Regions from separate parts of the Spongiibacter taiwanensis genome, predicted to be linked through region 2. Evidence: predicted binding sites of a transcription regulator. Region 2 holds the regulator's gene; each other region holds the start of a gene.
What was found. The regulator FNR, encoded in region 2, switches genes on or off when oxygen is low (the NO sensors DNR and NnrR bind a similar motif). The targets are predictions, from matches to a motif close to TTGATNNNNATCAA.
Positions count from the first base shown of each region.

Region 1 (10,644 bases), 850 kb from region 2:
CACCCCCATCTCGGCCACATCCGGCAACACCAGTTGCTGACCAGCGCGCAAATCCGCCTCCATGTACAAGGTGTCTGAAAACGTCTTCACCGGAGAGCGTTTACCGTAAGCACCCCCCATCATCACCCGCACCGGCACGCCGTCGACATCGACCGCAGGGATTTCCGCCGAGGGATAATGATGAAACGCCGGGGCGACCTCCTGCTGGTCCTCCGGCAGCGCCAGCCACAATTGCAAACCGTGCAAGCGATGGGCGGTGGCGGTGATTTCCGGCCGCTCCCGTTCGGAGTGGACAATGCCGCTCCCCGCCACCATCAGGTTAATATCCCCCGGCCGAATCGCCTGATAGCTGCCCAAGGAATCCCGGTGCAAAATTTCCCCCTCGAACAGGTAGGTCACCGTGGCAATACCGATGTGGGGGTGGGGCCGCACACTAATACCTTCACCGGGGCTAAACTCAGCAGGCCCCATGTGATCAAAAAACACCCACGGCCCGATCATCCGGGTGCCCACGGTGGGCAGCGAGCGACGCACACTGAAACCGCCCAAGTCTTTACTCTTGGGCAACAGCACTCGCAATAGCGCGTCGCAACCGGGGTGGCTGTCACAGCCTTGTTCCGTGAGATCTGCCAAATTGCTCATCGGTCTCTCTCCATCATTATTTATCGAGCGCGCCTCGCACTTCACTGCGCCAGATTATGGCTTCATAGCGCCGCACTGCGGCGCTAATCAGCGCCTCTGGGGATAGTATCGCGGGCGGAGGTCAGCGCAAACTCCACCCCGCGGCGCTCTGCCCCATCACCGAGTAGATACGTGCCGATATGGCCGAGCAGGTGGACGGTATAGGTCTCAACCGGTACCCCTTTCGCCACCAGGGCCTGGCGCATAAATTCCATCTGTTCGGGCTGAACCAGGGCGTCCCACTGGCCGTGGTAAAGCAATACCGGAGGCGAATCTTCCTCAACATGGTTCACCGGCGAGGCTTCCTGCCAGGTCGCCTCCGCCTCAGCCATCGGCTTGCCGATGAGCTCGATCACCAGTGGTGATTTGGGCCAGGCCGTCAGTTTGGCCGGCGTGCCTCCAGCCACAATGCTGCTGAGAAAAGGAGGTTGCTGCCGCGCCAAGCCCGCCAGCAAAATCAGATGAGCACCGGCCGAGTATCCCCAACCGCCAATCTGGTCTGGATCAATGCGATAGCGCTCAGCATTGGCATAGATCCACTCCAGCGCCGCATTAACATCATCCAAGGGAGCCGGGTAGCGGTGCGCGGGTGCCAGTCGGTAGGTGACGTTAAACACCACAAATCCCGCATTCACCAGACGCCGGCAAATTGCCGTCATATCGCCGCTGCGGTTAGTCCAACCACCCCCGTGAACCACCACCATGGCCGGGCGCAGTCCCGGGCTGTCGGGCAAGTACAGATCGCCAGTCAGGGATTGATCTCCTCGCGTGACAAAAGCCTGATCGCGCAGCACCTGAAGGGGCTTTCCCGAGGCAACCACCGCACACCCGACTGCGGCGCCAACTAGCAGCAAAACCAAAAATACCTTCATCAATGCCCTCCCAGCGCCCACATTAACTGCCTCATTAACAACCCCACTGGTACGGCCAGGTTCAGCTGCCGGATGCCAGGCCAGCGCGCAGGCAAGTATACTTTTTATCAATATTGTGTCGTAGCAAAAAGCCAACTACAGGAAGCGCTGCTTGCAGAGTCAAAAAATCAGGGATTTAGATAGAATTTGTTCAAAAACAGTAGCACTTATTTCGCCTTACCATTGGACATGCCTGTGAAATATTGATAAAAAGAATACCTCCATACAGGTTGTAAATAGTCCACCACAATCTGTTGGAGCGCGATGCTCCTGCGGGGCGCATCTTCAATCACCCAACCTCAACCTTACCGCTGGCATTCCAGCGGTTTTTTTTGCTTCTCATCTAGCCTGAGCGCGCCCACTAAAAATCATCGGCACCGTGGCGCTCAACTACCCGCGTGGCTTCATCGCCCCACAAGCGGTTGACCCTGGCCCCTCGCTGCACCGCCGGTCGCCCGCCAAGCTCCTTCGCCCAACGCAGCACATGGGTATAGTCGGCGACACTTAAGAATTCACCGGCGCTGTACAAGTTTCCCAGCACCAATTCGCCGTACCAGGGATAGGTCGCCATATCGGCGATGGTATAACTCTCGCCGCACAAGAAGCGGTTGTCCGCCAAATGCCGGTCAAGCACATCCAGCTGGCGCTTCACCTCCATGGTATAGCGATCAATGGGGTACTGGAGCTTCTCTGGCGCATAGGCATAGAAGTGGCCAAAGCCGCCTCCAAGAAATGGCGCACTGCCCATTTGCCACATCAGCCAGGAAAAACACGCCGCTCGCTCAGGCTGGCTCGTCGGCAGAAATGCGCCGAACTTTTCTGCCAGGTACAGCAGGATCGCGCCTGACTCAAACACTCTTAGCGGCGGCGATTCACCGCAGTCCAGTAGCGCGGGGATTTTCGAGTTGGGGTTGATGGCAACAAAATCGCTGCCAAACTGCTGCCCCTCACTAATATCAATGGGGTAGGCATCGTACTCCGCCTCGATTACCCCGGACTCCAGCAGCTCCTCGAGCATGATCGTTACTTTGACCCCATTCGGGGTGGCCAGTGAATAAAGCTGTAAGTCGTGCTTGCCCTTGGGCAAAGACTGATCAAAGGTCGCCCCCGCCACCGGTCGGTTGATATTGCTGAATTTACCGCCACTGGCCTGTTGCCATTGCCAAACCCGGGGAGGCTCATATCCTGCCCCACCTTGCTGCTCATCAGACATACTCTTCTCCTTCAGCCGAGCACGAGCGCCCGTTAACCGTTAAGGGCCTTATAGTGCGCAGAGGGGCGCCGGCAGTGCAACTTGCACCCATATCCTGTTACTTCACAATAGGGTTTCGGGAATTGAGGGAGATAAGGATGAAAACCGTGCGCCTGCTGATTAGCGGCACCGTTCAGGGAGTCTGGTATCGAGGCTGGACGCGCCGCGAGGCCATCCAACGAGGCTTGCACGGCTGGGTAAGGAACCGGTCTGATGGCCGCGTTGAAGCCTTACTGAGCGGCCCGAACGAGCAGGTGGACGACCTGGTTAAGGCCTGCCAAATCGGGCCGCCGGCTGCCTCAGTGTCGGGTATTGAGGTCAGCTCCGAGCAAACCCCGCCACCGGCCGGGTTCACGCAGCAGCCGGACTACACCGTCGACTGAGCAGCCACACGCTCGCCACCCGTCAGTCGACCCGGCGCACCTGAGGTAACCCCAGCTTATCGCGCAAATTGGTCTGCGCATCCCACTCGGCATGACCAAACAAGGGGTCGCTGACCCGGCTGATTCCCAGCAGAATTTTCCGCCAGCCTGCATCATCAATATGGTTTTCAAACAGTGGAAACAGAGCCGCCTCCTCCCGCGCCATGTGCTTTGACTGCAAGTCGAGATAGCGCTGCAGGCATTCTTTAATGCGCTCCATCGGCACCACGTGGTCGCTGTAAACCAGCTGGAACAACCAGCTCAGGCGCAAAGTTTCACGCTCGAGCTGGGTGTGTTGACGACGAATGCGCTCCAACTCCTCCCACACCCCCACTTCCCGCGCCTGAAGATAGTCGATGGCTGCGTCCTCAAGGGGGTGGTGGAACAGCTGGGGATAACCGCGGATATAGTCGATGGATTGCATGATCAGATCGATGTCGCTATCACGCAGTGATTGGCCATAACCGCCTACCTCGCGTTGCAGCATATCGAGGACGCGGGAGAAGTTGGCGTGATCCTGGCGCAATTGTTGAACCGGCATGATTGCGAAAAATCCTGAAAGCGATTGGCGATCTCGCCAATGTCATCTCTCGGGCGGTTTGCGACAAGTGCTAACAGGCAAAGGCTTGATCTAGATCAGCCCTTTGCCACATAAAAAGCCGGAAATGCGTCACAGCGCTCAGCTTCGCGAAGAAAATCCTCATCGCCGAGCACAAAAAAGGGCGCCATTGGCGCCCCTTATGACCTACATCCTGTTTTCTCAGGACTGCTGTTCCACCCTGGCCTCAGGGGCAGCACCTTCCTTTTCACTGCCGCCGTCGACTGCCCGCAGCGAGGTCGGCTTCGGCTCATGTTTCTTCACCTGACTGGCGCCCACAAACTGGCCACCCGACTCAATCACAAACTCCCGCACCCGGATTTCTCCCGAGACCTGGCCGGTGGCAACAATTTCCAGCCGATCGGCGTCAATTTTGCCATCCATCACGCCACTGATCAGCACTCGCTTGGCGGAGATCTCACCCTTAAAGCTGCCAGACCGACCGATTGTGACATCAGCCGATGAGGTCAACTGCCCCTGAAGCTTTCCGTCGAGATGAAAGTTGTCCTTCAGCTCGAGGTCACCGACGACGCTTGTGCCAGCTGCGATAGTTGTCGTTCTGGGCGCAGAGGCACCGTCGTCTTTCTTAACGTTTTTGCCAGGGAATCCCATTTGATTTTTTCCTCTCGAGTGAATAGCACATCGTAATTTTCCCAGGACCACTCCATAAATGCCCGGGGCGCCAGGCGCCGATGCAGGTGTCGAACCTCATAGTGAAGATGGGGCGCACTGGACAACCCGGTATTACCGGAATAGCCAAGTAGATCGCCCTGACGAACATAATCACCCACCGCAACTATTGGCTTGCTGAGGTGGCCATAGAGGGTGGCAAAGCCGAAGTTGTGACTCAGCTTTACCAACTTACCGAAGCCACTGTTGTGATTGCCGGACCACTCGACCACACCGTCGGCCGTGGCGTAAACCGGCGTGCCCTCAGAGGCCCGCAAATCCACCCCGCCGTGGAGCTTCATCGTGCCGAGCACGGGGTGCTTACGCATACCGTAATAGCTACTGACACTGGGGTCTTGCAGAGGGTAGCCACTGGGAATCGCGGTAAGCATATAGCGCTTTTCCTGGGCTGTTTGGCTGGCCGTATCCAGACGCTCATAGAGCGCCTCTTCCGGTTCCGGGCTGATTCCCATCATGCTCTCGATATTACCCAGCTCGTCACTCATCATCGACAGTGCTGCGGCCTTCTCTTCAACCGTGGCCTGCAACTGACGCTGCTCTTTTAGCAACGCCTCGTTTTCGAGCTTGATCTTGGCCTGGTAATTCTGCAAATCCCGAAGGTCGCCGCCGAGGGCCTCAACCCTGCCAGACAGAAAGTAAATGATCAGAAAACCGCCGAGGAAGGTTGTTGCCAGGAAGATACCGATACCCGCCATGAACCGCCGCATAAGCTGAGTAATAGTGTAATGCCGGGCGCCTTCAAAACTTGTTATTGTGACCCTGTAGTGCTCGCGCATCATTTTTCTCGTTATCGAGGCTATAAACGCGCTCTGACTATCGTCTGACGGGTGTCCATTGTCCCGCGAGCTGGTTTATTGCAAGCCTCAGTCCCCTCAAACCGCTGCGCATTTTTTTATCCCCTTACGCAACGCAAGGCCCGATTATGGTGTTAGTTGGCAAATGATGCAAATTTGTATGTCTCACAAACAAATAGACGAGAATTAGCGCGAAGTGTAAATGTCGCCAATCCAGCGCTCGCCGCCAAGGTGCTGTTGCTGGCGCAGGTTCCAGGCGGCCCGCTCTTGCAAATAGGCCGACGGCGCCCCGGGGTGATAAATCAGCGGGCCCGGCAAAGCAGAGGCTAACAGCGCCGATTGCTGGCGGGATAGCTGTCTGGCATCTACCCCAAAATGCGCCTCACTCGCTGCGGCAATACCAAACACCCCGGGCCCCCACTCGGCAATATTCAGGTAGACCTCCAGCACCCTGCCCTTGCTCCAGCACAGATCAATCAACACTGCCAGCCAGGCTTCCAGGCCTTTACGCACCCAACTGCGACCGTTCCACAGGTACAAATTCTTCGCCACCTGCTGGGTAATGGTGCTGGCACCGCGCAACTCACCACGCCACCGCCGTTCAGCAACCGCCTGACGAATGGCTGCCAGATCAACCCCATCGTGTTGCAGGAATCGCTGGTCCTCGGCCACCACAACCGCCAGCGGCACATGGCGGGGAATGTCAGACAAATCCCGCCACTGTTTGGTGACTGTGTAATTGCCACCACGGTGTTCCCAGCTGCGCACCAACATCAACATCGAACCGGGCGGATCGATCCAGCGCAGCGGCAACACCAAAGCCACACTGAGCAGTACCACCAACAGCACTGCCTTCACACACCATCCTGCCAACCTTACCCACATAGCCTTTCCCTTTCTCAAACGGCAGCCGCCGACCCGAAGCGGCACTTTTCTAGCGGAGTCCCTTCATGCACTATGACACCAAACCGAATTTGAACAGGACCGCCAGCCAACCTCTGCCAGCATCCGGATACGCCCTTTGCTTAACGATCGCACCGCACTTCCCCTTGTCAGCAACCCAAATTACAGCTTTCCCTTCCCCGAAAGCCATCGCTTTCCAATGGCAAAATTCCGCTTGCTACAGGCGTATTTGCGCGACACCGGCTTGCTCCATCAGCACAACCACTTTCGCCCCGCCGCTGCCAAATTCGAACTATTGGCGCTCTGCCACTGCCCCAACTATATCCGCGACTTTCTCGGCAATACTCTTGACCGAAGTGCACTGCGGCGCCTGGGCCTCCCCTGGAGTGAGGCCTTAGCCCGAAGAACCATCACAGCGATCAATGGCACCTTACTGACCGCCCACCTGGCCCTCAAGCACGGCGTCGCCTGCCACCTCGCCGGCGGCACCCATCACGCCCACTACGATTTTGGTTCCGGCTTCTGCGTGTTTAACGACCTGGCCGTCACCGCCCAGGCCCTGCTGAGACAGGGCAAAGCGCAAAATGTGCTGATCTTTGATTGCGATGTCCATCAAGGCGATGGCACGGCCACCCTGCTCGCCAATCAGCCCCGGGCCTTTACCTGCTCCATCCACTGTGACAAAAACTTTCCGGCGCGCAAGGCGGCCAGCGACCTGGATGTGGAAGTCAATAAAGGCTGTGGTGACCAAGAATATCTCGACATTGTTGAGACCACGCTGACTGGTTTGCTCGATCAGCTTACCCCTGATCTGGTGCTGTATGACGCCGGCGTGGATATCTATAAAGAGGACCCTCTCGGGCTCATCGATATCAGCCTCGAGGGATTGCGCCAGCGCGATGCCCTCGTACTGGAAAGCTGTATTCAACGCGGTATTCCGGTCGCTACTGTGATCGGAGGAGGCTATGACCGGGATCACCAGGCCCTGGCCCGGCGCCACGCCATTGTGGTGGAAGAGGCGGCGAAGTTATTTCGCTAGGCGCTCGCTGGACGCTGGACGCTGGACGCTGGACGCTGGACGCTGGACGCTGGACGCTGGACGCTGGACGCTGGACGCTGGACGCTGGACGCTGGACGCTGGACGCTGGACGCTGGACGCTGGACGCTGGACGCTGGACGCTGGACGCTGGACGCTGGACGCTGGACGCTGGACGCTGGAAAAGCATGATTTGGCGCCGGCGCTCGTCAAGCAACTAGCGCACTCTTTTACTCCAACACCAATCTCTGTTCAGCGTCGCCCCGGCCTCCGAGCCGGGGCCCAGTGACTCTCGAGCTTAAAACTCCTGGATTCCGGATCGCAAACAACGCGTCCGGAATGACGGATCCACGGAGTCCTCCGGAGGCGCCGCGTCCGACGTCAGACCCATTCCGCTCTTCGTCGCTCCGCCCGACCAACCCGGCTGGATTCCAAAAAGCAAGCAGCGCATCCAACGTCCAAAAAAAAGCGGCCACTAGGGCCGCAAAACCAAGGGTAGGATTCGTTACTTTAGTTGCCCAGACCCGCCAGACCGCCGAGCAAACTCTCGAGCAATCCGGTCAGCAGGGTAACCGGGTCAGCGCTGGGGTTATCCAGCAAACCCTGGGTCAATGTGCAGAGCACATCGAGGCCTGTGCCAGCCACCGGACAACCGGCGGCACCAGCCGAGCCACCCAGGCCTGCAGCCAGTGGTCCAAGAATCACGTCCAGCGGCGTCCCACTGGGCTCACCGGAAGATGCCATTAGCGCATCGAGTACGGCTGTCAGGGGCTGAAGAATGGGTTCTAGGCCGGTGTCATTAGGCAGCTCGGGCAGAGAACCAGACAGCGCACTTTCCACAAGGGTTTGCAATTGCGCCAGGGGGGTTCCCGCCAGCGGCGATTCACCACCACCGCCGAAACCAGCCAACAGATCTTCCAGGCCACCTTCGAACAAGCTGGCAAAATCACCGCTCGTCAGGCCATCAAAAGCGCCGGTGTCGCCGCCAATCAGCCCAGTGATTGCCGCAACCGCTTCAGCGATTGGCCCGCTGATGACGGGGCCCGCACCGGCCTGCTCTTCAATCAGGGCAATGGGCAGCACCTGAGTCAACACATTGTTGAGCAGGTGGTCCAACGTGGTCGCAACACCCGCCGAGGTGCCATCGGTGTCCATGCCCTCCAGTGCCGCAATCGTGGCGGTCAGATCAATCAATGCAACGTCGATGGTGGTAAGCAAACCACCCAGTACCGGAGCACCCGCAAGCTGGCCGCTGCTATCGGCTTCAAAGACCATTGCCAGACCGTCAGAAAAGGCATCGCTCAATTGGCTAAGCAAACCGGAAAGGCTTGCCATGCTGGGGTCGCCACCGTTTTCAAAGCCACCCAACACGGGCTCAATGGCTTCAAACAAATCGGCCAGTGGTGTTCCCGCCAAGGGGTTTTCACCGGGAGCTGGACCGCTCGCGCAGTCACCATCAGCCAGTGATCCCAGTACCGCAGGCAAGTCAGTGGCAAACTCGGTGATCGCCGTTTGCAGTTGCGGCAGCGCTTCGTTCGCCAGTGCTTGGGGGTCCTGCAGCGATTCGGGGTCTGCGGCGACGATCACCAAGAAGCTGTCGAGGATATCGAGCACATCCGTCACAACAAGCTGGCTAGCGCAGCCAACCAAGCCCTCTACCGGCGTACCTGCTGCACCCTCGGCCAGTGGCGCAAACACCTGGGTTGCCAGCGGTTCCTGAACGGCATCCAGCGGCCCCTCAACATTGGAGTAGCCGTTGGCCTGGGGAGTCTCACCACCACCGCCTCCGCCGGAGTTGCCACCACCGCCTCCGCCACCACCGCCGCCTCCGCAGGCGGTCAATGCGATTGACGCACTCAATGCCACTGCTGACAGTAAATTCTTGGAATCCTTTAACATGTTGTGCTCCACATAGGTTGTGCTTCGAACCGAGCGACGCACTGGTAATTTGCGCCCTTCGGACCATTGAATTTTGATCTGCCTGAAGCCCCTGTTTTTTGGGTTGCGATCAGACAATTTTTCGCGACTGTTTAATGGTGTTATTTGTCAATCAGCCAGCCCAGCAAACATGTTTCGATTCAATCACCACCCTCTAACAAAGTGACTACGTGATAACCGAAACAAAATGAGACATACTCGACATGTCTGATGTGTTGTACGCTGACGCCGATCTTTTTAGCCGATGGCAGGCTATGGTGCCTACCGGGGTTTCTACTGACGGGAGTAGCGGTGCAGCGCAGCCAGCCGCGCGCCGGTGGCATAAAATTCCTTGGCAGTAGCAAGAAACCCTCGCCATCAATGGCAGTCACACTAACCATCACCTATCACCGGGGAACGACCACATGAACCGCACCCTGAAATGGACTCTAGGCATACTGGTGGCCGCGCTGGCCACGGTCAGTCTCGCCGCAGCGGCGCTGATGTTCTGGATAGATCCCAACCTGTTCCGGGACGATTTCGAGCGACTGGCAGCAAAACAAGGTGTTGTACTGAACCTGGGCGGCGAGCTCGGCTGGCGCTTTTGGCCCGAGCTACAAATCGTTAGCCGAAATACCAGCATCGCCGCCCCCGACGCCCCCACGCAACCGCTCGCCAAATTTGACGAGTTATCAGTGGCTGTCGCGGTCATGCCGCTGCTGAACAAACAGGTAGTGGTACGCGGTCTGGCTGCTGACGGGCTGGAAGCAAACCTGTCGGTGGACAAAAACGGGATCGGCAACTGGAGTCAGCTGGGCAAACGCGGCAGCCAGGTGGGCAGCGCCCCAGCCTCTCCACCGACGGAGAAGACGGCGACAAAAGCGGCCACCAGCAGCGAAGGTGACGGGGGCGCTTCCGAGGGCGGGCTGAATATCGGCATCGATAAACTCGATATCCGCAACAGCGCTGTTCGCTACCACGATGCCCGCAGCGAACAGAGCATTGAAATCACCAACCTGAATCTGAGCGGCGAGAACATCGCCCTGAGCAGCGACGGGCAGCCGGTCAGCACTTTTCCCCTGAGCATCAGCGCTGACCTCGCATTGCGCGACCCGGCGCAACAGGTCACCGCTAAACTAAGCTTGCAAGGCGACCTGGGTAGCAACGACGCCTTCAACCAGTTTGAGGTGAGTAACAGCCAGATCAAGACCGAGGTGAAACGAACCCAGGGCGAGCTTAGCCAGCAGATTAGCGCGCAGCTGACAGCCGCCATCAAAGTGATTCTGCCTAGTGAGGGTAGCCCGCAGATTTCCGTGTTGGATGTAAAACAAGGCCAACTGGCTTATCAGGACCCCGCCAATGACCTGCGCCTGAGCGACATCTCCCTCAACACCACCTTGCTCCCGGGCCCGCCCCAGGCAATTTCCCTGAGCGCCAACA
Region 1 is NZ_CP098455.1:2,674,388-2,685,031, reverse strand. Features, by position in the region: gene NCG89_RS12330 (pirin family protein) at 1-642, opposite strand, end outside; gene NCG89_RS12325 (alpha/beta hydrolase) at 726-1,553, opposite strand; gene yghU (glutathione-dependent disulfide-bond oxidoreductase) at 1,954-2,805, opposite strand; gene NCG89_RS12315 (acylphosphatase) at 2,943-3,227, shown strand; gene NCG89_RS12310 (hemerythrin domain-containing protein) at 3,250-3,807, opposite strand; gene NCG89_RS12305 (bactofilin family protein) at 4,027-4,476, opposite strand; gene NCG89_RS12300 (M23 family metallopeptidase) at 4,374-5,249, opposite strand; gene mtgA (monofunctional biosynthetic peptidoglycan transglycosylase) at 5,535-6,233, opposite strand; gene NCG89_RS12290 (histone deacetylase family protein) at 6,370-7,290, shown strand; gene NCG89_RS12285 (hypothetical protein) at 7,256-7,576, shown strand; gene NCG89_RS12280 (hypothetical protein) at 7,798-9,186, opposite strand; gene NCG89_RS12275 (AsmA family protein) at 9,630-10,644, shown strand, end outside.
Region 1: the regulator FNR is predicted to act here: its motif matches at 3,893-3,906, upstream of NCG89_RS12310 (hemerythrin domain-containing protein).

Region 2 (10,644 bases):
GCGCGGCGGCGTTGCTGACCAGCAACCCCAATTTGCGCAGGCCATTGACCGCGGCCGTGTAGCAGCTGGGGGTAGCCAGCGACAGGGCGCAGGGACAACTGACGACCAGCACGGCCAGCGCCGTCAGGAAGGGATCGTGTCCCCCGAGTTGGGACCACAACAGATAACTGCCTCCGGCCAGTGCCAACACCAGCAGGACGAAGCCGCGACCGAGGCGGTCGGCGAGGGCGGCAATGGCGGGCTTGTTTGCCTGGGCACGGCAAAGCAATTGATCAATTTTGACGATCCGGCTATCGCAACTGGGGCGCCTCACTCTGATAGTCAGGCTGGCCTCGACGTTGCGGCTGCCAGCCAGCACGGCCTGGCCGGGCGCACAGTGGCTGGGGAGAAATTCACCGGTAAAGGCGCTGTCTTCAATACTGCTGGTCCCACTGATGATGTCACCATCGGCCGGGATCATTTCGCCGGGCTCGACGACAAGCTCGTCACCCACTGCGATGCGGCTGAGCGCCTTCCATTCTAGTTGCCCGTCAGCCCGGCGCCGCCGGGCGGTAAGTGGCAGTAAGGGCCGCAGGGATTGTTCCTGGCGGCGTTGCACCAGTGCTTGCAGGTAGCGACTGAGCAACAAGAAGAAGCAGAACATACTGACGGTGTCGAAATAGACCTCGCCCTGTTGACGCAGGGTGGCCAGAGCACTGGCACCGTAGGCGGCGGCCAGCGCCAGGGCAATAGGCACATCCATGCCGACCTGGCCAGCTCGCAGGTTTCGCAGTGCCCCCCAAAAAAATGGCTGGGCGGCGTATAAAATAACCGGTGTTGCCACCAACAGGCTGAACACACGCAACAGCGCTTGACTGGTGCTGTCCATATCCTGAAAGGCGCCAGCATAGAGCGCGATGGCCACCATACCCAATTGCATCATGGCAATGCCAGCCACACCGACTCTACGCAGCAGACCGTTAATTTCGGTCTGCATCTGGGCACTGCGCGCTTCCGCGCTCCAGGGTTGGACCGGGTAACCCAGATTCCAGATAGCCTGAAAAATCTGACTTATTTTGACGTTGCCAGGCTGCCAGGTGACAGTCGCCAGACCACGCTGTAAATTCACCTGCACGGCTTTTACGCCGGTCAGCCGCAGCAGCTGGTGCTCGATCAGCCAGGCACAGGCACTGCAATGGAGGTCGCTGATGGCCAGCTGGGACTCCCAATCCCCGGCCAGGCAGCGCGAGAAGCCAGTGTAGACCGACTCATCATCGTATTGCCGGTAGTCCACCTGTTTACTGCTGGGCTGCCGCCTTGACAACGTCTGCTCGCGCATCCGGTAGAAGTCATCCAGCCCGGCGCCGAGGATGCATTGGCTGACCGCCAGGCAAGCGTCGCAGCACAAGGGCTGCTGTTGCCCAGCCACCGTCACCCATAAATTCAAATTTGGCGGCACTGGCTGGCCGCAGTGAAAGCAGGTGCAGCCCGGCGCAGGCGGGGTCATTTCTCCAATGCTCCTTTGGCCCAAAGGGTGATCAGGGTTTTCTTGCTCATGTCCCATTCGCCTTTCAAACGCCAGTTGCCGTATTCCTCACTGTGAAAGGGTTGCAGGGTCAAGTACCAACGGCTCTGGGACGGCGCGCCCAAGTGGTTAACTCCCAGGAGAGGTTGTCCCAAACGGCCTTCAAACCATTCTCCGTCGCGGCGGGTTAGCACCACGCTTTGGTCCAGGGCCTCAGTCGTTGGATGCTGCAGGCGCAGCTGAAGATGATTGATTTGCGCCAGTCCTTCTCCCGTTAGCTGTAAGCGTAAATCCATTGATGGGTTGAGGTAGATCTTGGCGACCACTGCCTGTTGGCGGGCTTGCTGGTTCTGGGACAGCTGTTGGTTAATTGCCAGACCTTCCTTGTAGTAGGTGTCTATCACCAGTTCGTCGCTGTGCTTTATGGCGATATACACCGTGGCGATGGCCGCGACCACCACCACGCTGGGTAAGATGATAAGAAACCAGGGCCAGAACTGCGTAAACCAGGGTTGCCGAGGCGTATTCATGATGTCGTGTCCTGGGCGCTCGCCCTGAGGGTTGGGAAGCGGGGCATTGATATGACTGCTAATCATTGACTTCACCTCACTGGCTAGTGCTGCCGGCTCGCCGGTCAGCCTGGTTGGCAGGGGGTGTATAGAAGCTGGTACTGACGGTGGCAGACTCGGCTTCAGACTGCTCGCCCACCAAGGTCAGGCGAACTTCTGTGCGTTCTGCCGGGTGGCTCCCGGGCTTCATCCTGATGCGCAGGGGCAGCTCCATCAGCTCGCCACCAGGAACACTGATTCGCGAATTGCCATGGATTTCCAATGGCGCATCCGTATCCATATGCAATTGAAAATGCTGTAGCGTACTGCCTTTGTTGGCCACCTTGATGGTGTAGTGATTTTCAATGTGGTCATCGGCCGCCACGCTATACAGGGCTTGGCGATCGCGAATTACGCTGAACTCAATCAGGGTGCGCGATGCCAGTTGCAGTATTAACAGCGCCGCCATGACCACAAGTACCGTGGTGTAGCCAATAAGGCGCGGCCGCAGGATACGGGAGGGTTTGTGCTGCAGACTGTTTTCCGAGGCGTAGCGGATCAGGCCCTTGGCGTAGCCCATTTTTTCCATCACCGAGTTGCAGGCATCAACGCATAAGGCGCAGCCGATACACTGGTATTGCAGGCCATTGCGGATATCGATACCGGTGGGGCAGACCTGCACACACAGTCGACAGTCAATGCAGTCGCCCTGGTTGGGCGACCCTTTAGTGCCGCGCTTGCGGCTGCCCCTGGGCTCGCCTCGGTCTTGATCGTAACTGATGACCAGCGTGTCGGGGTCGAACATGACCGACTGAAAGCGGGCGTAGGGGCACATGTAAAGGCACACCTGCTCGCGCATCCAGCCTGCATTGATATAGGTAGCGAGGGTAAAGAATACCGTCCACGACAGGGCCCACGGGTTGACCTGCCACTGGGTGAAGTCCATCAACAGCCCGCGAATATCGGTGAAATAGCCGATAAAGGTGAACCCGGTCAGCAAGGCAAAGCCCATCCACAGAGCATGTTTGAGCCCCTTCTTGCGCAGCTTTTCCAGATTCCACGGGCGCGCGTCGAGCTTGATGCGCTGGTTGCGGGTGCCCTCGGACTTCTGCTCCAGCCACATAAAAATACTGGTCCAGACAGTTTGTGGGCAGGTGTAGCCACACCACACCCGCCCGGCAAAATTGGTGATCGTGAATAAGCCGAAGGCGGCCACGATCAGCACCCAGGCCAGCAGGGTCATATCCTGAGGCCAGAAGGTAAGCCCCAGAATGTGAAATTTACGGGCAGGCAAATCGAACAGAACTGCCTGGTGACCGTCCCAGCGTAGCCAGGGCAGCAGGAAATAGCCGATCAATAGTGGCCAGCCAGTGAACAACCGCAGGCGCTGGAAAAAGCCCTCGATCTTGCGGGTGTAAATCTTTTCGCGCTTTTGATAAAGGTCGATCTCGCCGACTTCTGCCGGCGCCAGCTCAACCGCGGGAATGCGCGGGCTGTCGGTTGATGTTGCGTCGATGGCCGCCTTATCCAAAGAGGAGGCGGCATCGCTGCCTTGCCGGGTCGGCGGATGCATGGCCGTCATTTTGCGCCACCGGCTCCCTGGGAGAGATGGTAGACGTAGGCCGCCAGCAGATGAATTTTGGCATCGCCGAGAATGTCGCCGTGGGCGGGCATTTTCCCGGCGCGGCCATTGGCGATACTCTGCTTTATCTTGCCGGCGTCGCCGCCATAGAGCCAGATGTTGTCGGTCAGATCGGGGGCGCCCATGGCGATATTGCCTTTCCCGTCGGCACCGTGGCAGCCACTGCACATCGCAACAAACTGCTGCCGGGTGTCTGGGGCGGGGGATGCCGCGTCATCCGACAGGCTGGCGACGTAGCGGGTCATGTTGTCTAGCCCCTCGTCGCCGAGAATGCTTGCCCAGGCGGGCATCAGGCCGCTACGCCCCTGACGAATGGAGGTCACAATCTGGTCAGGCGCGTCGCCATAAAGCCAGTCGTTGTCGGTGAGATTGGGAAAGCCATAGCCGCCTTCGGCATTGGCGCCGTGACAGATGGCGCAGTTGTTGTCGAACAGCCGTCGGCCAATGCGCATCGCGTCTCGATCCGTCGCCAGGGCGGCAATGGGCTGCGCCTCAAAGCCGCTGTACAAGTCTTCAAACTTGGCATTGGCCTCGTCCACGGCGGCCTGCCACTGGCCGGTTGAACTCCATTTCAACAGACCGGGAAAGCTGCCCAGGCCGGGGTAAGCCAGCAGGTAGCCCGCGCCAAATACAATGCTTACCACAAATAGTTTGATCCACCAAGCGGGCAGCGGGTTATCAAATTCCTCAATGCCATCATAAATATGACCTGTGGTTTCACCGCCCTTGTCGATTTTTCGGTTGCTGAACAGCAGCCAGCAGATCAACACGAAGGAAACAGCAGTGATGACAATAATCCAGGCGCTCCAGAAGTTAGTCATTGGGGCTGTCCTCCCGGGGGAACTCATCGGCAAACGGCAATTTGGCGGCTTGATCGAAATAGGATTTGCGGCCCCGCCAGTAGATGCTGATGCTCAGTGAAACAAAGGCGCTAAAAACCAGCAGTGTCGACAGGGCGCGGAGGGTATCTTGCTCCATGTTATCGGCCTCAATTATCGCTTGTACTTGATCAGATGACCGAGCTGTTGCAGGTAGGCAACCACGGCATCCATTTCGGTTTTTCCCGAGACCAGCGCGGCGGCGCCGTTAATATCGGTCTCGGTGTAGGGCACACCGACTTTATTCAGGGCGATCATCTTCTTGGCCACCAAGTTCGGGTCGAGCTCGGCGGAGGCCAGCCAGGGATACGCGGGCATGATCGATTCGGGCACTACATCCCGGGGGTTATTGAGATGGGCGCGGTGCCACTCATCGCTGTAGCGACCACCCACCCGGGCCAGGTCCGGTCCGGTGCGTTTTGAACCCCACAAGAAAGGGTGCTCATAGACATGCTCACCGGCGACGGAGTAGTGGCCATAACGCTCAGTCTCAGAGCGCAGCGGCCGTATCATCTGTGAGTGGCACACATGGCAGCCCTCACGGATGTAAACGTCCCGACCACTGAGTTGCAGGGCATTGAGCGGTTTGAGGCCAGCTACCGGTTCGGTGGTTTGCTTCTGGAAAAACAGGGGGACCAGCTCGACCAGGGCGCCAAAGCTGATGGCGACGATGATCAGCACAATCATCAAGCCAATGTTTTTTTCGACGACGTCGTGTTTCATGCCTGCGCCTCCACCAGTTTGCCAGCAGCGGTTTCAGATTGTTCAGCAGCGATGGTTTTCCAGACATTCCAGGCCATCAGGATCATGCCGGCCAACCAGATAACACCGCCAATCAGGCGCACCACATAGCCGGGATGACTTGCCAGAACCGATTCGGCGAAGCTGTAGGTCAGCGAGCCATCGGCGTTGTAGGCCCGCCACATCAGGCCCTGAACAATGCCGTTGACCCACATGGAGGAGATGTACAACACCGTGCCGATGGTCGACATCCAGAAGTGGGTGTTGATCAGGCCAGTGCTGTACATCTTGGGTTTGTTGAACAGCACTGGCACCAGGTGATACACCATGCCGATGGAGATCATCGCCACCCAGCCAAGGGCGCCGGAGTGAACGTGGCCGATGGTCCAGTCGGTGTAATGGGACAGGGAGTTGACGGTCTTGATCGACATCATGGGCCCTTCAAAGGTCGACATACCGTAGAAGGATAAAGAGACCACGAGAAACCGCAGGATGGGGTCGGTACGCAGTTTATGCCAGGCACCTGACAGGGTCATTATGCCGTTGATCATGCCGCCCCAGCTGGGTGCGAGAAGAATCAGTGACATGACCATCCCGAGGCTTTGGGCCCAGTCGGGTAGCGCAGTGTAATGAAGGTGGTGAGGGCCCGCCCAGATGTATACCGATACCAGCGCCCAGAAGTGGACGATGGAAAGACGGTATGAGTAAACCGGGCGTTCCGCCTGCTTGGGTACGAAGTAGTACATCATCCCCAGAAAGCCCGCGGTGAGGAAAAAGCCCACTGCGTTGTGGCCGTACCACCATTGGATCATGGCGTCCACGGCGCCAGCGTAGAGGGAATAAGACTTGGTCAAGGTCACCGGGATCGCCAGACTGTTCACGATATGCAGCACCGCCACCGTCACTATAAAGGCGCCAAAGAACCAGTTGGCCACATAGATGTGAGCTGTTTTACGCTTCATGATGGTGCCAAAAAAGACGATGGCGTAGACCACCCAAACGACAGTGATCAGAATATCAATCGGCCATTCCAGTTCGGCGTACTCCTTGGCGCTGGTAAAGCCGAGGGGAAGGCTGATGGCGGCCAGTAGAATCACCAACTGCCAGCCCCAGAACACAAAGGCGGCCAGGGAGTCGGAGATCAGTCTGGCCTGACAGGTCCGTTGCACCACATAAAATGACGATGCCATCAAGGCGCAGCCGCCAAAGGCGAAAATAACCGCATTGGTGTGCAGGGGCCGCAGGCGGCCGAAGCTCAGCCAGGGGGTATCGAAATTAAGCTGGGGCCAGACCAACTGGGCCGCCAGCAGTACGCCGACGGCCATGCCGACAATGCCCCAGATTACCGTCATCACGGTGAATTGCTGGACCACGCGGTAGTTGTAGACTGGATGACTAGGCGCTGAACTCATGGTTGCCCTCGATCCGTTGTAGTTGCAGTGAGCCGGACGTAAATCCGGGACGGTAATGGTGTTGCGATAATTGTCCCAAGGGGTGGTCAGGGAGGTGCTGATCCAGATCAATGAAAGTGCTGGTCGCAGACGGTTGGCAATGTGCCGCTGGTGAAGAAACAGCGAACGCCTCCTTCCCACGCTAGGAGGCTCGGTGGAAAAAACGAAGCTGATTAGCGGTGAGTAAATACCGGCATCATGCCGATATCCCAGAGGATGACGACTGCGCCCATCAGTGCCATAAAGATGACCATGCAAATGGCAATCACCGCGGAGGCATAAAAGAACCCGCGGTCTTCAGGGATGCTCATGGCGATGGGGATACCGACATACAGCAGGTAGACTGACCAGCCCAATGCGGCAATGCCAAGCACCAGGTCCAGCCAGAACAGCGGATAGAAGCCAATCAAGCCCGCAGCGAACAGGGGTGTGGCGGTATAACTGGCAAGAACGATTCCCTTCAGCGGGGTTGAGGTGGCGCCGTAGGTGGCGGACATCCAGTGTATGAAATAACCAATCACTGCCAGTGACGCCAGCATGGCCAGGTAAAAGGCGACCACGATCTGAGTGGCGCTGTGTTGAGTGAGGCGCACGGTCTCACCGCCACCCACGGACCAACCGATTTCGCTGCTGCCGTAGTACCAGGCCAGGCAGGGGCCAATGGCGAGAATCAGCGGATAGGCGAGTTTGCCGACCCATTGGGTATCCCGAACCTGGGCGACGCGCTGCCATTGCTGTCGGGGCGATAGGAGAAAACCGAGGGGATTGCTGATGGTAAGCGGCATGGTGGTCTCACTGAAAATGATCGATTCAGGGAGTCAGCATACCGGCGGTGCAGTGCGGCATATTGATCTGCGTCAAGCTCGCCGAAGGTTAGCGGGCGCAGTGTTCGTCGTGAACGTTGGCTATCGCTTTAAGCCCTTCCACGTTGAGGTCGCTGAGGTCTTTGTTGTCGATCTTCACCAGGCCTTGTTTGGCAAAGCGGCTGAATACCCGGCTGACGGTTTCGACCGTTAAGCCAAGGAAACTGCCGATGTCGGCCCGGGACATAGGGAGACGGAAAGCGCTGGAAGACAGGCCGCGGCGGGCCTGGCGTGCGGAAATGCTGACCAGCAGCGAGGCGAGGCGCTCTTCAGCGGTGTTTTTACTCAGCAGGGTAATGTGGCGTTGGTCCTCAACAATCTCACTGCTAAGCAGTTTGAAGAAATGGCGGCGGAGATTGGGAATGTGGCCGCTGAGTTGTTCGATCTGCGAGAAGGGAATTTCACAGATCGCCGCTGTTTCCAGACTCACTGCCGAGTTGGCATAGCGATTTTGACCGATGCCATCAAGGCCGACGACTTCGCCCGGGAAATAAAAACCGGTGACTTGCTCCTCACCGGCGTCGGTGATGCTGTAGGTCTTTACCGCTCCAGAGCGCACCGCGAACACCGAGCCAAACTCGTCACCCTCGCGGAAGATGTGACGATTCTTTTGCAGGGGGCGCCCACGCTGGACGATATTGTCGAGTTTGACGATTTCGTCGCTTTCCAAGGCCAGGGGTAAACAAATCGCACTGAGGCGACATTTGCTGCAACTGACCGCCGGGTTGTGGGGACATTGCTGGGATGTTTGCGCCGGCCGCATGGCGTCCTCCAATGACGTTTGCTCTGCCAAAGTGTCATTGAACGCCGGGCTTGCGCACTTGGTCAAGTCATCACCCCATCTATCGTGGCCAAATTTGTTTGAATGGTTTTCATCGTCGCTTTCTACCCACTCGCTATGTCACAAAACCTTTGAGTAGCGTGATTGGTCAGCGGTAAGTGAGGTGTCGAAGAGCATGCAGACATTGCGTAAGAACAGCCGGCCGCGCTCGGTGACAGTAATATCCTCGTGGCTGATATCCAGGATGCCATCGTGTTGGAGTTGGCGTAGCGCAGGTAAAAGGTCGGCAAATTTTTGCGCGAAGGTCACGTGGAATCGCTCTTGCAGCAGCTTGCAGTCGAGCTTTAGATTGCAAGCAAATTGCATAATGATGAAACGTCGCAGCTGATCTTCTGCGCTGAGCAATACCCCCCGAGCGATGGGCAACCTGCCTGCTGCTAACGCAGCGTAGTAGTCGTCCAGACTTTTATGATTCTGGGCGTAGCTTCCTCTCAGTGAGCTGATTGCCGAGACACCAATTGCCAGTACGTCCGGCGACATGCAAGTGGAGTAACCCTGGAAATTGCGCTGCAGGCGCCCTTCACGTTGATAGATGGCCAGCTCGTCTTCGGGTTTAACAAAGTGGTCCATGCCAATGTGGAGGTAGCCTGCCCGGGTCAAACGGTCGATGGCCAGTTGAAGAATGGCCAGCTTTTCGCTTGCGTCTGGCATCGGGTGTTTTTCCAATGCCCGCTGCCACTTGAACTGTTGGGGGAGGTGGGCGTAGTGGTACAGCGCGATGCGATCCGGCGCCAGGGCAATGGTGGCATTCAGGGTGTGTTCAAAACTGGTCGGGCTTTGGTGGGGCAGACCGTAAATCAAATCGGTGCTGACGGAACGAAAGCGATATACCCGGGCGGTCTCGACCAGGGCGCTGACATCGTCGAAGGGCTGCAATCGGTTAATCGCCTGCTGCACCTTGGGATCGGTATCCTGGATGCCAAAGCTGAGCCGATTGAAGCCCAGGCCCCGGAGCAAGGCCAAACTCTCGGGTGTAACGGTGCGCGGGTCGATTTCTATCGAGTATTCCCGGCGCTTGCTGTCATCGAAGGTGAAATGACTGGCAAGCATATGAATCAGCTCAGTCATTTCGGCATCATCGAGGAAGTTGGGGGTACCGCCGCCGAGGTGGAGTTGAGTGACCTTGCGGCATCGGCCAATCGCCTTTGCCAGTAACTCGATTTCGATATGCAGGTGATCAAGATAGCGCCGTGCGGCGCCGCGATTCTTGGTGATGACCTTGTTGCAAGCACAGTAGTAGCAAAGACTGCGGCAAAACGGGATATGTACGTAAAGGGATAACGGGGAGGTTGATGCTCTGGCGTCGAGCAGTTGTCGCTGGTAATCCGCCTCCGAGAAGCTGTCGCTGAAGTTGAGGGCAGTGGGATAGGACGTGTAGCGAGGCCCCCTGACGGCGTAGCGTTGCAGCAGGGTTGTGAGGTCGTCCGTCGCGTTTTGCAGGGAAATGGGGGAGGGCATTGTCATTTCCGGGACTCATGAACGGTGGTGGCAGTCGAGCTGGCGGATTGCGGTTGACGAAGCAGCGCCAGATAGGCGTCGCGCTCGTCAATGGCCTCCTGGTCCAGGTAGTGTTCGATTTCATCTTCAATGCGCTGCCATTGGTCGGCAGTCAGCATTTTTTCAGCGTCGAGAAACAGGCGCCGTTCATCGTGAATATGAGAAATCTGGCGGGTGTAGTAGTGCTTGCACAAGCGGATGACAGATAGGCCTGCCTTGCTTTGTGCCAAACGCAGCTCGCCAAAAATTTGGACGAGCCGATCACTGAGGGCCTCCAGCCGTTGGTGGTCCCGCTGTACCTCGGCAATGGCGTGTTGATCGGCCAGGGGGTGTTGGGCAAGGTGGGCAAACAGAATGTCCTCAATCGGGTGATGCCATTTTTCCGGGTATACCTGGATGTAATCCAAAATGGAAAGAATGGTATCCACATCGGCTTTTCCTCGATGCAGTCCATAGAACTTGCTGACCTCAGCATTTAGGGTATATAGCATTTTCAGCATGCGCTGGTGATCAGACTCCAGTCGACTCAACATTGGATGCATTTCGATACCCTCACGTCACTGCGGTTGACCAGGCGCAACCCTGAGGTCAGGCCGTTCCCCTCATCGCCAGAGGGGTTAGCGTGTAGCCTATCGCTGGACTGATAGGGGGATCTTGATGTGGGTCAAGGAGTGGGCTG
Region 2 is NZ_CP098455.1:3,527,065-3,537,708, forward strand. Features, by position in the region: gene NCG89_RS16000 (heavy metal translocating P-type ATPase) at 1-1,486, opposite strand, end outside; gene NCG89_RS16005 (FixH family protein) at 1,483-2,100, opposite strand; gene ccoG (cytochrome c oxidase accessory protein CcoG) at 2,111-3,634, opposite strand; gene ccoP (cytochrome-c oxidase, cbb3-type subunit III) at 3,631-4,515, opposite strand; gene NCG89_RS16020 (cbb3-type cytochrome oxidase subunit 3) at 4,508-4,672, opposite strand; gene ccoO (cytochrome-c oxidase, cbb3-type subunit II) at 4,687-5,295, opposite strand; gene ccoN (cytochrome-c oxidase, cbb3-type subunit I) at 5,292-6,725, opposite strand; gene NCG89_RS16035 (Yip1 family protein) at 6,938-7,549, opposite strand; gene fnr (fumarate/nitrate reduction transcriptional regulator Fnr) at 7,638-8,390, opposite strand; gene hemN (oxygen-independent coproporphyrinogen III oxidase) at 8,529-9,926, opposite strand; gene NCG89_RS16050 (hemerythrin domain-containing protein) at 9,929-10,507, opposite strand.

Region 3 (10,644 bases), 1.9 Mb from region 2:
AGCCTGGACGGTATTGATGCCGCGCTGGTGTCCTTCGACAACGACCAACTCACTCTCAAGCACCACCTCTGCCTCGACATCCCGTCACCACTCAAGCACGAGTTGCTGTCGCTTTGCCACGGCACCGACAACGAAATCGACCGCCTGGGACGCGCTGACCGTCTATTCGCACTCGCGATGGCCGACTGTGTGATGCAGTTATGCAAGCAAGCGCAGATCGACACCACTCAGGTTCGCGCTATTGGCAGCCATGGTCAGACCGTTCGCCATCGGCCACCGGCACCCACCACCCCTCATGGGGAGGCATTTACGCTGCAGATTGGCGACCCCAATACGCTAGCCGAAGTTAGTGGCATCACCACGGTAGCTGATTTTCGCCGCCGCGATATTGCCGCTGGCGGGCAGGGCGCGCCACTAGTCCCTGCGTTTCACGCCGCAATGATGCACAAGACCGGGGTCAATCGCGTGATTGTGAATATCGGCGGTATGGCAAATATCTCCGTACTCACCGGTGATGGCCGAGTGAGCGGCTTCGACACAGGCCCCGGCAATGTCTTGATGGATTGCTGGATTCAGCAACACCGAGGCCAGCCTTTCGACCGTGACGGCGCATGGGCGGCCAGCGGCAACCCAATTGCTGAGCTCGAGTCTGCGTTTCTCGACAAACCTTTCTTTACGACCAGTGGCCCAAAGAGCACTGGCCGGGAAGACTTCAACCCAGCCGCCCTCGACACCATTCTCCAGACCCTGCCCCGACTCAATCCCGAAGATGTTCAGCACAGCCTATTGCAGGTCACAGCAAAGAGTATTGCCCTGGCAATCAAGCAACATGCCCCGGCAACCACCGAAGTGTTTGTGTGCGGCGGCGGGGCGCACAATCGGGCACTGCTGGCTGCGCTACACCAACAATTGCCCAGCTGCAAAATAGCGACCACCAGCAAACTCGGCATTGATCCAGACTGGGTCGAGGCCTGCGCATTCGCCTGGCTCGCCCGACAAACCCTGTTAGGCCAACCCGGAAACGTGCCAGCGGTTACCGGCGCCCGCGGCCAACGCATCTTGGGCGCAATCTACCCCGCCTGATTACCCCAGCGAAATCAGAACAGATACCCGACCGACAGGGTGTAGACAAAGGGGTCAACCTCAATGGTGCTGGTGACTTTATTCCCGCCAGCGAAACGTATCTCTGCATCGGTTTCCAGATCAATCCACCTGACTGACGCATTCACCAGCCAGTGATTATCGATATGAAAATCCACTCCCAGCTGAACGGCCACACCGAACGAGTCGTCAAGTTTCAATTTGCCATCATTTAAGCCCAGTCCAGCAAAAGCAGCATCGGCCTCGGCGGTGATTTCCTCGTCAAAAAGGAAGGTGTAGTTCAGCCCAACCCCAGCATAGGGTTGTGCGCGACCGATGCGCGGAAGGTGATAAACCAGGCTCAGTGTCGGCGGGAGGTGCTTAAACTCGGCTATCGTCAGCCCCTGCAATTCACCAGTTCCCTCCGCCTCGTGCTCGAAAGGGGTTGCGACCAGCAGCTCGACACCCCACTGCGGGGTTAGAAAATATTCAATGTTCGCGCCCAGCTGGGTGTTACTGTTTAGCCCAATCCCGGATCGTCCGCCGCTCAGGCTGATAATAGACCGATTGAGTTCAACCTCTTCACTGGACTCCCTGGGATCGGTAGTGGTTGCACCTATTCGCACCAGAATATCCCCCGCTTCAAACGCTGCAGAAGCCTGTGCTCCCAGAACCAGAGCAAGGGTCAGGGGAGTCGCGATAATAATCGTTTTCATAGTGTTTCCTCAGATTCGAAAATGACCTGATGCCATTTAAGCCGGGGGCGACACTCCTGAAATTGATCTGGATTAACGGATTGCAACAAAATGGAGTCAGCGGCATTTCGCAGAATCAGCGCTGCCGCATAAAATCTTGACGAGAGTTATCCACACCCGAAAGCTGACGACCACAGGAATCGCTAGAAGGGGGCAATCAGTGCAGGTTGGAGCCCTTGGTCCGCGCACGCGAAACAGTATTCTCCGAGCTCACCGCAGATGACTTGCCATCAAATACCGACATATCTGCACGGTGGACCACATCCTCCAACGCCGTGTCACTCAGGCGCATTGCGGAGATTCCCACCGACACGCAGGGCTGGACGACCAACCCCTCATCCACGGCCACTGACACCTTGTTTGCCAGCCTACAGATATCCTCAGCAACCGTACGCGCATTGGCCAGATTGGTCCGGGTCAATAGCATCACAAATTCGTCACCACCAATTCGGCCAAACAGATCGTGCTCCCGCTTGCGAGCCATACACGTTTGCGCAAAGCTTTTCAGCACACGATCGCCTACAGAATGACCGAAGTTATCGTTGATCGCCTTAAACTTATCCAGATCGAAGTAGAGCAGACTGAACCCGGTACCGTGCCGTTTTGCCCGGCTGAATTCACGCGCAGCTTCAAGAAAAAACGCACGGCGACTCAAGCTGCCCGTGAGCTCGTCGTGCTGCGCCATTTGCAGTATCTGCTTGAGACATTGGCGGCGCTCAAGGTGAACAGCCACTCTGGCTTGCAACACCGCAGACGAGAAGGGCTTTCTCAAAAAGTCGATAGCCCCCAGACGCAGTGCTTCACACTCGAGCACCTCATCGCTATCCGCAGTAATCATAATGACCGCCACCCCCGTCCGTTCGCGAAACTGCTTTATTGCTCGCAACACTTCCAGACCGTCCATATCCGGCAGTCGATAATCCAACAGGATCAAGTCAATATCGGGTGATAACAGCTCGAGGGCTTCGCGGCCGCTGCGGGCGACTGAAATTTTCTGGCACTGACCCAGCACCGCTGAAAATGCGGTCAGAACTGTTTCGTCGTCATCGACGATCAGCACGTGGCCGGTGCTTTCGGTGCACAGAGTGTCCATGATATGTCGCAACATGGCGAACCCCTTGGTAGACGCAAGTTTACATCGCCGACACGCTCCTTTGCCGAGCAACAAACTACGGTCCATTATTGCAAGAACGCGGCAGAGTGCAGTGAGTAATTCTACTAATGACGTGATCAGTACGTCAGGAGGGAAGCGCTGCCCCGCAGTGGGGGCAGACTAGTGAGTAGCGGCAGGTTAAATAGAAAAAGACGAGCCACAACCGCAGGTAGTGGCGGCATTCGGGTTACTGACGACGAACCGAGAGCCCTCAAGGCCCTCGGTGTAATCCACTTGGGCGCCCTCGAGATACTGATAACTGAGCGGGTCCACCAACACCGTTACCCCATCTTTTTCAATCAAGGTGTCGTCTTCGTCAGCCAGCTCATCAAAGGTGAAGCCGTATTGAAAGCCAGAGCAGCCACCACCAGTCACAAAGACCCGCAATTTCAGCTCGTCATTGGCTTCCTCTTCAACCAGGCTTTTCACCTTGGCTACCGCACGTTCTGTTAACGCCAGTACGGTGGGCGTAAATTGCTCAACCGCAGACATAATGTCACCTCTATTTCTAACGGGCCGCTGTAAGCGACGTTAGCCAAAATTATCGTATTCCTGAGCAAATTGATCAAGAATTGCCGCCGGTCAGGGCAGCAGCGACACACCCTGAAGCCCTGCCGTCTCCGGCAACCCAAACATGATGTTCATATTCTGGATCGCCTGACCGGAGGCGCCTTTGACCAGATTATCAATTACCGACAACACGACCACCGTGTTGCGCCCCTGGGGTTTGTGCACCGCGATCCGGCACATATTGGCGCCGCGCACCGTGCGGGTTTGCGGCAGGCTACCCGGCGGCATGACGTCGACAAAGGGCGCATTGGCGTAGCGCTCTTCGAACAGGCTTTGCAGCTGCTCGACGCTGGTGTCAGGGTTGCTCACCTCGGAAAACAATGTGGCATGAATACCCCGAACTTGGGGCAGCAAGTGCGGCGTAAAGGTCAGTGATACCGGCCCCTTCGCGGCGACCATCAGCTCCTGCTCGATCTCAGGCAAGTGACGATGTCCGGCCACACCATAGGCCTTGAAGCTCTCGGAAAGTTCGGCAAACAAATTGTCAACCTTTGCCTGCCGGCCCGCCCCGCTGACCCCGGAGGCAGCGCTGGCGATCAACCGGCTTGGATCAACCAGTTTGCTCTCCAGCAGAGGAATGAAGCCCAACTCCACCGCAGTAGGGTAGCAGCCGGGACACGCAATCAGCTTGGCGTCGGCAATCGCAGCGGCGTTAGTCTCAGGCAGACCATATACCGCCTCGGCCAGCACGTCGGGGCACAAGTGCTCTTCGTTATACCACTTCGACCACAACGCCGCGTCGCGAATTCGAAAGTCTGCCGACAAATCCACAACCCGGGTACCGGCAGCCAGCAGCTCTGGCACCAGGTTCATCGCCACATTATGAGGCGTCGCAAAGAACACCACATCACAGCTGGACAGGGCGGCGACATCTGGAACGGTAAAGCGCAGGTCCACATAGCCCCGCAAACTTGGAAACAACTCGTCTACCGGCACACCATCTTCCGCCCGGGAGGTGATCATTGCCACCTCGGCATCGGGGTGAGCGGCAATCAATCGCAACAATTCCGCACCGGTGTAACCGGTACCGCCAACGATTCCAACTTTCAGCACTGTACTGTCCTCCGTTCCCCACCTGAGGGTTTCATTTATCTCGATCCAAGACCTGGGGGCCGGTTCGCTCCAGCGCCGCCGCATCGCTACTGCTCTGACCCGCTTCCGGCTCACGGGGTTTCATCATGGCTTCCCACCCCCGCAGCAGGTCCCGGGCAAGCACATGGTAAATCGGCTCCGGCATCACCAATTTGGATACCACTGAACCCACCAATGCCCCCACCATCAAGGCCGGCAAAATATCATGATTATTGCCGGTGAGCTCCAACACAATCACAAAAGCGGTCACTGGTCGCTGCACCACACCGGCAAAGTAACTGGCCATACCCACCAAAATTAGTGCCACTGGCGACACATCGCTAAACAGCGCCCCCATGGCAGCACCCAGCTCAGCACCAGAGGCCAGGCTGGGGGAAAAAATCCCACCTGGAATGCCGCTCAGGTAGGTCAGCGCGGTCGCCGCAATTTTCCCAAAAGCAGTGTACCAACTTCCCTCGGTTTCGCCCGCCAGCAGCGACTTGGCTTCCAGATAACCACTTCCCATGGTGAGTCCACCCGAGGCGATGCCCATGGCGGCCAATATCAGGCCAATCACCAGGGCAACCCGCATCGGCGCCCTGGCGATAAGTGGCGCAATAGCTCGGTTTCCCTCAACCAGCGCAAAACTGAACAGGCCGCCCAACAACCCGCAGAATAAGCTGGTAATAATCAAATAGGGATAGTGATCAAAGCTCATGGCGCTGACATCGGGCACGCCGAAGTAACTGTAGTGCCCGGCAAACGCCAGCACCACCACCCCAGAAAGGATAATGGCCAGAATCAAGGTCCCCGAGCTGCGCGCTTCCATCGACTGCTGCAGTTCTTCTACCGCAAACACGATCCCGGCCAACGGGGCATTAAATGCCGCCGATACCCCCGCGGCACCACCTGCCACGATCAAGCCACTCTCAACCTGCCGCCGCTTCAGCTTCGCCCAGACACCAAACTTGTACATCAGCGCGGCGCCCACGTGGACACTGGGACCCTCGCGGCCAACCGTCGCGCCCACCAGCAACCCGAAGCAGGTTAAGAAGACCTTGAGCAGCGCAACCCGAAGCGAAAGAAAACTCTCTCTAAGCCAGTGATAGCTCTGCTTGTGAACCAAAAGTACCTGGGGAATACCGCTGCCTTTGGCAGCTTTGCCGCCACGATTCATAATTGCAACGATGGTCATCAAACCCAGCGGCGTGATCCACAAAAAATGCCACGGATAGCGCTGAAAAACCTGATGAAAAACCTCAAAGCTCTCTTCCGAAAGCCAGGCAAAACCCTGAATCACCAACCCGACCGTCAGCGCCCCCACCCAGAACACCAGGCGTGTTTTCCAATCTTCGAGGGTACCGAGCTGGCGACGGGTGCGGCGATGACTGAGTAACCACCATAACCGCAGCCGCCGCCTCGCACGGGTGCGTACTTCTGGGCTCATTGCTGCCAGTGTCCTGTCAAAGGAGAATTGCGGAGACGATTCAAATAACGACGAGTGGGCGGCGCCCACGAAGGCAAAGCACGCATTGTATGCTATTTTACCGCCCTGCCCCAGTGCCCCGCGGGTAGCGCCCGAACCGCTGAGCATTATTGATCACTCAAGGAAGCGCGCCATGCTCTGGCTGAAAGCCTTTCACATTATTGCCGTGGTCTGCTGGTTTGCGGCACTGTTTTACTTACCGAGATTGTTTGTCTATCACGCGATGGCTGAAGACCTGACCAGCCGGGAGCGCTTCAAGGTGATGGAGCGCAAACTATACCGTGGTATTGCCAACCCCTCTGCACTCATTACCCTGATTCTGGGAGCGTGGATGGTTGCACTGGCACCAGACTATTACCTTTCGGCCGGTTGGTTCCACGCCAAAATTGGCCTGGTCGTACTGTTGATTGCATACCATCATGTCTGCGGCCGACTGCTACGTCAGTTCGCCAACGATACCAATCGCCGCAGCCACGTATTTTACCGCTGGTTTAATGAGGCCCCGGTGCTGGCACTGGTGGGCATTGTCATTCTCGTGGTGGTTAAACCCTTTTAAGCACCGGGTGGCCGACTGGCAATTCGAATGACAGCCGCCAGACGGATAAGCTTAGCCGCCATGACATGTCGAAGACGAGAGGCTGCAGCGCGCCTTACCGTAGGGCCGTCCCGCGGAGCCGGGCGCTGAAATGTCACTGAGCATCCTGGAATCTGCCCTGAACGGGTTTGCAGATTTTATATGGAGCGCCCCCACGGTGGTTCTGCTGGTGGGCGGCGGTCTGTTTCTGACCTGTTACTCTCGACTAGCCTGCTTTCGCTACTTCCCTCATGCCATTAACTTCTTGCGCAGCAAGTTCGACCGGCCGCAGGACCCGGGCCATGTGTCCCACGCCCAGGCTTTATCCACCGCGCTATCGAGCACCTTGGGGCTGGGCAATATTGCCGGTGTCGCGATTACGATCAGCACCGTCGGTCCCGGCGCGGTGTTTTGGATGTGGTTAACCGCCCTGATTGTCAGCGACGCATTTTCCGGTCAGGCGGTTGTTGACGGCACCCTCGGCAGCACCATCATGATCGGCGTGCGCCGGGGCGCCTTCTCTAACGAAGCAGGGATCGGCACCGAATCCATGGCCCACGGCGCAGCTCGAACCGACTAGCCCATTCGCGAAGGCCTGGTGGCCATGCTGGGCCCAGTCATCGACACCCTGCTCATGTGCACCTGTACCGCTCTGATCATCCTCCTGACCGGCACCTGGCAGAGCACCGACGGCGTGACCGGGGTCACTCTCACCGCAAACGCCATCGCTCAGGTATTTCCCAAAACCGGCGATATTTTGTTGCTGATCATGGTGGGGCTGCTCAGCTTCAGCACCATCGTGTCATTCTGGTTCTACGGCGCCAAATGCACCGGCTTTTTATTAGGCGCCCATCGTCAGCGCTATTACACCCCCGCCTACCTGCTGTTAATCATCGCCGGAGCGACGGTCTCCCTGGAATTGGTTAACGGCCTGGTGATTGGCATGTACGGCATGATGGCGATCCCCACCATGGTTTCAACCCTGCTGCTGGCCCCGCGGGTCAATCGCGCTCGGCAGGCTTACTTCTCTGCCGACGGGGATGGCCAGTAACGACCTTTGTCGGGATAATGAGCCCTCGCAAAAAGTCAGGAGTCAGCATGTCCCGCAACGAAGCTCTGTTTCAGGCCGCCCAGCGACATATTCCCGGCGGCGTCAATTCGCCCGTTCGCGCATTTAAAGCGGTTGGCGGAACCCCACGCTTTATTGAAAAGGCCCAGGGGCCCTACATCTTCGATGCCGATGGCAAGCGCTACACTGACTATGTCTTGTCATGGGGACCAATGCTTCTGGGCCACGCCCATCCCGCGGTTATCAAGGCGGTCACCGAACAGTTACAAAACGGCTTGAGCTTTGGCGCGCCCACCGAAATTGAAACCCGCATGGCCGACACCCTCTGCGACATCGTGCCCGGCATGGACATGGTGCGCATGGTCAACTCGGGCACCGAGGCCACGATGAGCGCCATTCGCTTGGCCCGGGGCGCCACCGGCAGAGACAAAATCATCAAGTTCGAGGGCTGTTATCACGGTCACTCTGACTCACTGCTCATTAAAGCCGGCTCGGGTGCACTGACCTTTGGCGTGCCGAGCTCCCCCGGGGTGCCCGCGGCACTGGCCGAGCACACCGTGACCCTGAGCTACAACGATATTGACGGCGTCAAACAGGCATTCGCCGAAATCGGCGACCAGGTCGCCTGCGTGATTGTCGAACCCGTGGCCGGCAATATGAATTGCGTGCCGCCTATCCCCGGTTTTCTGGAATGTCTGCGCCAATGCTGCGACGAGGCTGGCAGCCTGCTGATTATTGACGAGGTCATGACCGGTTTTCGCCTGGGCCTGGCTGGCGCACAGGGCTATTACGGCGTCACCGCGGACATTACCTGCCTGGGCAAAGTCATCGGCGGCGGCATGCCGGTGGCGGCCTTTGGCGGCCGCGCAGAGGTGATGTCTCAATTGGCACCCAGCGGCCCGGTTTATCAAGCCGGTACACTGTCGGGCAACCCGGTGGCCATGGCCGCCGGTCTGGCGATGATCGAGCAGATTCGCCAGCCCGGATTTTACGAACCGATCTTTGCAAAAACCGATGCCTTGGTTCAGGGGCTTCGCCAACGGGCGGACGCTGCTGGCATCGCCATGACCAGCAACCATGTTGGCACCATGTTTGGCGTCTTTTTCACGGAAGAGGAAAAAGTCTGTAACTATCAGCAAGTCATGGCCGGCAATATCGGACGCTTCAATCGTTTCTTCCACGGTATGCTGGAGCACGGCGTTTATCTGGCGCCGGCCTGTTACGAAGCGGGCTTTCTCTCTGCAGCCCACAGCGATGCTGATATCCAAGCCACCCTGGATGCCGCCGAAGCGGTTTTCAAAACCCTGTGACGAGAACGCCATGAACAAATCCCTGCACCGAGGCCCCTTTCCCGCCACCAGAATGCGGCGGATGCGAGCCAGCGATTTCAGTCGGCGATTGATGCGAGAAAACGCCCTCACCGTCGATGACCTGATCTATCCCATGTTTGTCTGCGAAGGTCAGGATACCCGCCAGCCGGTGGGCTCCATGCCAGGCATCGAGCGGCTGAGCCTGGATCTGTTAGCGGATGAGGCCAAGGTGCTGGCGGAGCTTGGCATTCCCGCGATTGCGCTGTTTCCGGTAGTCAGCGCCAATAAAAAATCCCTTGGCGCCGAAGAGGCTTACAACCCCGACGGACTGGCCCAGCAAGCAATAAAAGCAGTAAAAGATGCTGCCCCCGAACTCGGGGTGATCACCGACGTGGCCCTGGACCCCTACACCCTTCACGGCCAGGACGGCATCATCGACGAAAACGGCTACGTGCTGAATGATCGCACTGTTGAGACATTGCAGCGCCAAGCCCTGGCCCAGGCCGATGCCGGTGCCGACGTGGTCGCGCCCTCAGACATGATGGACGGCCGCATTGGCGCCATTCGCCAAACCCTGGAATCCGCCAGCCATGTGAACACCAGAATCCTCGCCTACTCGGCGAAATATGCCTCAAGTTATTACGGGCCTTTCAGAGACGCGGTGGGCTCAGCAGGAAACCTGGGCGGCGGCAATAAATACAGCTACCAAATGGACCCCGCCAACAGCGACGAAGCCCTACATGAATGCGCCCTGGATATCGCCGAGGGCGCCGACATGATCATGGTCAAGCCCGGCATGCCCTACCTCGATATTATCCGGCGAGTAAAAGATGAACTGGCCGTTCCCACCTATGCCTATCAAGTCAGTGGTGAGTACGCGATGCATTGCGCTGCATTTGAAAAAGGCTGGCTGGACCGCGATACCGTTATGCTGGAATCACTGTTGGCATTTAAGCGCGCCGGCGCCGATGGCATTCTCACTTACTTTGCCAAGCAGATGGCAATATTACTGGGACGATAGGCTTTACCCGCCCCCACTAAGTCACTATTGTCTTTTTAATACTAATATCACACCACCAAGCAAGGGGAAGACAATGCACAAAAAGCTACTTGCCGCCGCGCTGCTCAGTTCGGTTGCTGCCGCCGGGGCGCAGGCCGATATTATCGGCATGACCGCTGGCGCCTATGTATGGAAACAAAGCTGGGACGGTGACGTGCGCTCCGGCCCCAATGACAGCGACGAAATTGATGTCACCCGGGACTTGGGTTACGACGATGACAGCGGCAACAGCTTCTTTGTCGCCTTGGAGCACCCCGTACCCATCCTGCCAAACGTGCGCCTGCAGCGCACCGAGATGGAAATTTCCGAGCGCAATACCCTGACGCGAGACTTCAACTTCGAAGGCGATACCTACACCGCTGGTGACGATATTTCCTCCACCACCGACCTCGGCCACACCGATGTCACCCTGTACTACGAGATTCTCGACAATTGGGTAAACTTGGACGTGGGTATGTCCATCCGCGTATTTGATGGCGAAGTTAGACTGCAAGCCGCCGGCCGGGAAGGCACCCT
Region 3 is NZ_CP098455.1:1,673,512-1,684,155, forward strand. Features, by position in the region: gene NCG89_RS07750 (anhydro-N-acetylmuramic acid kinase) at 1-1,083, shown strand, start outside; gene NCG89_RS07755 (OmpW/AlkL family protein) at 1,098-1,796, opposite strand; gene NCG89_RS07760 (GGDEF domain-containing protein) at 1,993-2,943, opposite strand; gene erpA (iron-sulfur cluster insertion protein ErpA) at 3,127-3,480, opposite strand; gene argC (N-acetyl-gamma-glutamyl-phosphate reductase) at 3,571-4,611, opposite strand; gene NCG89_RS07775 (chloride channel protein) at 4,643-6,076, opposite strand; gene hemJ (protoporphyrinogen oxidase HemJ) at 6,249-6,671, shown strand; partial or broken gene NCG89_RS07785 (alanine:cation symporter family protein) at 6,802-7,740, shown strand; gene hemL (glutamate-1-semialdehyde 2,1-aminomutase) at 7,788-9,068, shown strand; gene hemB (porphobilinogen synthase) at 9,079-10,089, shown strand; gene NCG89_RS07800 (TIGR04219 family outer membrane beta-barrel protein) at 10,163-10,644, shown strand, end outside.
Region 3: the regulator FNR is predicted to act here: its motif matches at 1,859-1,872, upstream of NCG89_RS07755 (OmpW/AlkL family protein).